DNA from 2 places in the Streptomyces tuirus genome. Region 1 is predicted to be linked to the other one. Evidence: predicted binding sites of a transcription regulator. Region 1 holds the regulator's gene; the other holds the start of a gene.

Region 1 (3,408 bases):
GAGGGAGCGCGGCGCCGGCCGCTCCGGTGGAGCCGGTGCTTGCACCGGGGTACTCCGGCTGCGGCATGAAGACGTTGACGCCGAAGGGCCTGCTGGTGAGGCTCCGGAGCTGCTTGATCTCCTGGTACATCCCGTCGGGGGTCTTGTACCCGGCGGCGAGGAACCCGAGCCCGCCCGCTTCGCACACGGCCGCGGCGAGCTGCGGTACGGAGACGCCGCCCGCCATGGGGGCCTGCACGATCGGGTGGGGGAAGAGATCGGTCAGTGCGGAGGACATGACGGCATGTTGTCACGTCCTCCGAACAACTCCGAAACCGGCCTGCCGACTGGCATAGACCAGAGGAACAGGCACCTCCCGTCACCCGGGAGGCGTCCCGTGTCACCCGTTGCAGGCGCCCCGTCAGCGACCGTTGAAGGCGCCCGTCACAGGCGCCTCCTCAGCGACCGTTGAACGCGTCCTTCAACCGCGAGAACAACCCCTGCTGCCCCGGCTGGAACTGCCCCGTGGGGCGTTCCTCGCCGCGGAGTTTGGAGAGCTCGCGGAGCAGGCGCTCCTGCTCGGGGTCGAGCTTGGTCGGGGTCTGGACCTCGACGTGGACGATGAGGTCGCCGCGTCCGCCGCCGCGCAGGTGCGTGACGCCCCGGCCGTGCAGCGGGATCGACTGGCCGGACTGGGTGCCCGGGCGGATGTCGACCTCCTCCATGCCGTCGAGCGTCTCCAGCGGCACCTTCGTGCCGAGGGCCGCCGCCGTCATGGGGATCGTCACCGTGCAGTGCAGGTCGTCACCGCGCCGCTGGAACGTGCTGTGCGGCAGCTCGTGGATCTCGACGTAGAGGTCACCGGCCGGACCGCCGCCGGGTCCGACCTCGCCCTCGCCGGCGAGCTGGATCCGTGTGCCGTTGTCCACACCGGCCGGGATCTTGACCGTGAGCGTGCGGCGGGACCGGACGCGGCCGTCGCCCGCGCACTCCGGGCACGGGGTCGGGACGACCGTGCCGAAACCCTGACACTGCGGGCAGGGGCGGGACGTCATGACCTGGCCCAGGAAGGACCGGGTGACCTGCGAGACCTCACCGCGGCCACGGCACATGTCACACGTCTGGGCGGAGGTGCCCGGGGCCGCGCCCTCGCCGTTGCAGGTGTTGCAGACGACGGCCGTGTCGACCTGGATGTCCTTCGTGGTGCCGAAGGCGGCCTCGTCGAGCTCGACCTCGATGCGGATCATCGCGTCCTGGCCGCGGCGGGTGCGCGAGCGCGGTCCGCGCTGCGACGCCGTACCGAAGAACGCGTCCATGATGTCCGAGAAGTTCCCGAAACCACCGGCTCCGAAGCCGCCCGCGCCGCCGCCACCGGCCTGCGAGAGCGGGTCGCCGCCGAGGTCGTAGACCTGCTTCTTCTGCGGGTCCGACAGCACCTCGTAAGCGGCGTTGATCTCCTTGAACCGCTCCTGGGTCTTCGGATCGGGGTTGACGTCCGGGTGCAGCTCGCGCGCGAGCCGCCGGAAGGCCTTCTTGATCTCTTCCTGCGAGGCGTCGCGGCGCACGCCGAGTACGGCGTAGTAGTCCGTGGCCACTACGACTCCGCCAGGATCTGTCCGACGTACCGTGCCACTGCGCGTACCGCTCCCATCGTTCCCGGGTAGTCCATGCGGGTCGGTCCGACCACGCCGAGCTTGGCGACTGCCTCGCCGCCCGAACCGTAGCCGACCGACACGACGGACGTGGAGTTGAGTCCTTCGTGGGCGTTCTCGTGACCGATCCGTACGGTCACGCCCGGATCCTGCGCCTCGCCGAGCAGCTTGAGGAGCACGACCTGCTCCTCGAGCGCCTCCAGCACCGGCCGGATCGTGAGAGGGAAGTCATGCCCGAAGCGGGTCAGATTGGCGGTGCCGCCGATCATCAGCCGCTCCTCGTTCTCCTCGACGAGCGTCTCCAGCAGTGTGGAGAGCACCGTAGAGACCGTACCCCGGTCCTCGTGCTCGAACGCCTCCGGGAGATCCTCCACCAGACTCGGCACATCCGCGAAACGGCGGTTCGCCACACGGCTGTTGAGCCGGGCGCGCAGATCCGCGAGCGAGGCGTCGCCGACGGGCGCCGGGCAGTCGACCACCCGCTGCTCGACCCGCCCGGTGTCCGTGATCAGCACGAGCATCACGCGCGCGGGCGCGAGGGAGAGCAGCTCCACGTGCCGCACCGTCGAACGGGTCAGCGACGGGTACTGCACGACGGCGACCTGACGCGTGATCTGCGCGAGCAGCCGCACCGTACGCGCCACGACGTCGTCGAGGTCGACGGCACCTTCGAGGAAGTTCTGGATCGCGCGCCGCTCGGGCGCGGTCATCGGCTTGACGCCGGCGAGCTTGTCGACGAACAGCCGGTAGCCCTTGTCGGTGGGGATGCGCCCGGCACTCGTGTGCGGCTGGGCGATGTACCCCTCGTCCTCCAGGGCCGCCATGTCGTTGCGGACGGTCGCCGGGGAGACACCGAGGCTGTGCCGCTCGGTGAGGGCCTTGGAACCCACCGGCTCCTGGGTGCCGACGTAGTCCTGGACGATGGCGCGCAGCACCTGAAGCCTGCGTTCACTGAGCATCGCGCACACCTCCAAAGTCTCCGCCTGCTTGCCTGCCGGTCCGGCCTGGCACTCTGCGCGTGCGAGTGCCAGCATTCCCCGGCCCAGTGTACGGCGGTGGGGTACACCCCCGGCAAGGCTGGTCGTGCGGCGCCGTGCCCCGAGCGGGGCGCACCGCTAGCGTCGCCGTATGACGGTGACTTGGGAAGACCTCGGATGGGAGCGCGTGGCCGCCGGGGTGGGGCGGTGCCGGCTGCCGGTGTGGGACTGCACGGCGGGGCTGGTCGCCGGGGAGGGCGCCGCCCTCTTGATCGACGCGGGGTCGAGCCTCGCCGAGGGAGCGAAGTTGCGTGCGCAGGCGCGGTCGCTCGCGGGCCATCGTGTGACACATCTCGCGCTGACCCATCCGCACTTCGACCACGTCTTCGGGGCGGCTGCCTTCCCGGACGCGGAGGTGTTCGGCGCGGTGGGTGTGGACGCCGTGCTGTCGCGGGTGCGGGACCGGGAGGAGCTGCGCGCGGACGCGGTACGCCACGGCCTGGCGGCGCCCACGGCCGAGGAGGCGGCGCAGCGGCTGGTCCCGCCCGGGCACCTGGTCTCCGGCGAGTGGACCCTCGACCTGGGCGGCGGGTGCCAGGTGCTGCTGGCGAACGTCGGCCCGGGGCACACCGCGCACGACTTGGCGGTGCTGGTGCCGGGCGATCCGGAAGTGGTGTTCTGCGGTGACCTGGTGGAGGAGTCCGGCGAGCCGCAGGCGGGCCCCGACGCGGTGCCGTCGCACTGGCCGGCCGCCCTGGACCGGCTGCTCGGCCTGGGCGGTGAGGACGCGGTGTACGTGC
Region 2 (3,408 bases), 2.3 Mb from region 1:
TGCAGTCCAAGGGCGTGGTCCTGAACAACCACACCCTCCACCACCCCAATCTGCGGGGCATGTCCTACCGGGCGCAGAAGCGCGAGATCTGCGGCATGCAGCGCTATGTGCAAAGGCAGTTCGGCAAGCGCCCGGCCCTCTTCCGCCCGCCCTACGGCAGCTACGACCGGGCGACCCTGCGCGCCGCCAAGACCTGTGGCATCGCGTACGTCCCCCTGTGGAACGAGGAGGTCTTCGCCGACCACTGGGAGTACCGCGAGGGGGACCGCAAGCTGCGCCGGGGCGACATCGTCCTCACCCACTTCCGGGGCCGCGACCAGTGGAAGGGCACGATGGCCGACATGGTGCGCCGTTTCCTGAACAAGGCGACGGCCCAGGGGTACGCGGTCGGGCGGCTGGAGGACTACCTGTGAGGCGGCCGGCCGCCGCCCTGCTGTGCGCGGTCCTGCTGGCCGGCTGCGCCGGGGGCGCGGGGGAGCCGCCGGGCGCAGCTGACGGCCGGGCGCAGGACCCGCCCCGCGCGGTGCGCGCCCCCCACGCGCTTCCGCCCGTCGTGGACCACGTCCCCACCCGCGAACCCGTCGTCTTCCTCACCTACGACGACGGCGCCGAACGCGACCCCCGCTTCGTCGGCCTCGTCCGCGAACGGCGCCTGCCCGTCAGCATGTTCCTCACCGACAGCGTCGTGGGCCCCGGCTACGGCCACTTCGCCCGGCTGCGCGCGGTCGGCGCGTCCATCCAGAACCACACCCTCGACCACCCCGCCCTGCGCGGCCTGCCCTACGCCGGCCAACGCGCCGAGATCTGCGGCCAGCAGCACAAGCTCCGCTCCCGCTTCGGCATCACCCCCCGCCTCTTCCGCCCGCCCTACGGCACGTACGACAGGACGACCCTGCGCGCGGCAGCCGACTGCGGCATCACGGCGGTCGTCCTGTGGCGGGCGTCCCTGAACACCGACGGCGAACTGACCTACACCCGGGGCGAGCGGGGCCTGCGGCCGGGCGACATCGTCTCCGTGCCGGCGGGCGAGACGATGACCCCGAGCCTGACGGAACGGACCATGCGCCTGCTGCGCGAGATCGAGCGGAAGGGGCTTCGGGTGGGCCGGCTGGAGGACCACTTGTAGGACCACCCGTGGGACCACCTGCAGAGCCGTCCCTGGGACCACCTCCAGGACCGCCCCCGGGGCCACCCGTGGGACCACCTGCATGACCCCCGACGGACCGTCCGGCGGACCAACTGGAGGAGCACTCGGCCGACGCGCGGTCGGCAATTAGCAGTCCGCTTGACCGAGTGCTAATCGCAGTCATAGTCTCGGCTTTGGCACTCCCCCTAGGAGAGTGCCAACACAGCGACGGGCAGGTCCGGCACCCGCGACGACGGATCCACCTGGTCGCCACCTCAGACAGTTAACCCCGTGAGATCTCCGAAGGGGGAGGTCGGATCGTGACGACCACCAGCTCCAAGGTTGCCATCAAGCCGCTCGAGGACCGCATTGTGGTCCAGCCGCTCGACGCCGAGCAGACCACCGCCTCTGGCCTGGTCATCCCGGACACCGCCAAGGAGAAGCCCCAGGAGGGCGTCGTCCTGGCCGTGGGCCCGGGCCGCTTCGAGGACGGCAACCGTCTTCCGCTCGACGTCTCCGTCGGTGACGTCGTGCTCTACAGCAAGTACGGCGGCACCGAGGTGAAGTACAACGGCGAGGAGTACCTCGTCCTCTCGGCCCGCGACGTGCTCGCGATCGTCGAGAAGTAATTCACCCCAAGCACATTGCTTTTGAAGCTGCGCCCCTGGCCCCCCGCGATCGACATGAAGCCGGGCGCCCGGGGCGCAGTGCCGTATATCCCAGATTCGGAAGAGGGCTCACGCTCCCATGGCGAAGATCCTGAAGTTCGACGAGGACGCCCGTCGCGCCCTCGAGCGCGGCGTCAACAAGCTTGCCGACACGGTCAAGGTGACGATCGGCCCCAAGGGCCGCAACGTCGTCATCGACAAGAAGTTCGGCGCTCCCACCATCACCAACGACGGTGTGACCATCGCCCGTGAGGTCGAGGTCGAGGACCCGTACGAGAACCTCGGTGCCCAGCTGGTCAAGGAGGTGGCGACCAAGACCAACGACATCGCGGGTGACGGTACGACCACCGCGACCGTGCTCGCCCAGGCGCTCGTGCGCGAGGGCCTGAAGAACGTCGCCGCCGGTGCCTCCCCGGCCGCCCTGAAGAAGGGCATCGACGCCGCCGTCGCCGCGGTCTCCGAGGAGCTCCTCGCGACCGCCCGGCCGATCGACGAGAAGTCCGACATCGCCGCCGTCGCCGGTCTGTCCGCCCAGGACCAGCAGGTCGGCGAGCTCATCGCCGAGGCGATGGACAAGGTCGGCAAGGACGGTGTCATCACCGTCGAGGAGTCCAACACCTTCGGTCTGGAGCTGGACTTCACCGAGGGCATGGCCTTCGACAAGGGCTACCTGTCGCCGTACTTCGTGACGGACCAGGAGCGCATGGAAGCCGTCCTGGACGACCCGTACATTCTCATCACGCAGGGCAAGATCTCCGCCATCGCGGACCTCCTGCCGCTGCTGGAGAAGATCATCCAGTCGAACGCCTCCAAGCCGCTGCTGATCATCGCCGAGGACGTCGAGGGCGAGGCCCTGTCGACCCTCGTCGTGAACAAGATCCGCGGCACGTTCAACGCCGTCGCCGTGAAGGCCCCCGGCTTCGGCGACCGCCGCAAGGCGATGCTGCAGGACCTGGCGGTCCTCACCGGCGCCACGGTCGTCTCCGAGGAGGTCGGCCTCAAGCTCGACCAGGTCGGCCTGGACGTGCTCGGCTCCGCCCGCCGCGTCACCGTCACCAAGGACGACACCACCATCGTCGACGGCGCCGGCAAGAAGGAAGACGTGCAGGCCCGCGTCGCCCAGATCAAGGCCGAGATCGAGACCACGGACTCCGACTGGGACCGCGAGAAGCTCCAGGAGCGCCTCGCGAAGCTGGCCGGCGGCGTGTGCGTCATCCGCGTGGGTGCCGCCACCGAGGTCGAGCTCAAGGAGCGCAAGCACCGTCTGGAGGACGCCATCTCCGCGACCCGCGCCGCGGTCGAGGAGGGCATCGTCTCCGGTGGTGGCTCCGCCCTGGTCCACGCCGTCAAGGTCCTCGAGGGCAACCTCGGCAAGTCCGGCGACGAGGCCACGGGTGTCGCGGTCGTCCGCAAGGCCGCCGTCGAGCCGCTGCGCTGGATCGCCGAGAACGCCGGCCTCGAGGGCTACGTCATCACCTCCAAGGTCGCCGAGCTCGACAAGAACCAGGGCTTCAACGCCGCCACCGGCGAGTACGGCGACCTGGTCAAGGCCGGCGTCATCGACCCGGTGAAGGTCACCCGCTCCGCCCTGGAGAACGCCGCCTCCATCGCCTC

The links. The regulator HrcA, encoded in region 1, represses chaperone genes, less so after heat shock. The targets are predictions, from matches to a motif close to TTNGCACTCNGNNNNNCNGAGTGCNAA.
Region 2: groES (co-chaperone GroES) is a predicted target of HrcA. The motif match lies at 1,274-1,300, and genes of this name have one in related genera.

The regions. Positions count from the first base shown of each region.
Region 1 is NZ_AP023439.1:2,328,386-2,331,793, forward strand. It holds gene IGS69_RS10820 (nitronate monooxygenase) at 1-277, opposite strand, end outside; gene dnaJ (molecular chaperone DnaJ) at 438-1,574, opposite strand; gene hrcA (heat-inducible transcriptional repressor HrcA) at 1,574-2,590, opposite strand; gene IGS69_RS10835 (MBL fold metallo-hydrolase) at 2,760-3,408, shown strand, end outside.
Region 2 is NZ_AP023439.1:4,592,735-4,596,142, forward strand. It holds gene IGS69_RS21310 (polysaccharide deacetylase family protein) at 1-413, shown strand, start outside; gene IGS69_RS21315 (polysaccharide deacetylase family protein) at 410-1,126, shown strand; gene groES (co-chaperone GroES) at 1,447-1,755, shown strand; gene groL (chaperonin GroEL) at 1,874-3,408, shown strand, end outside.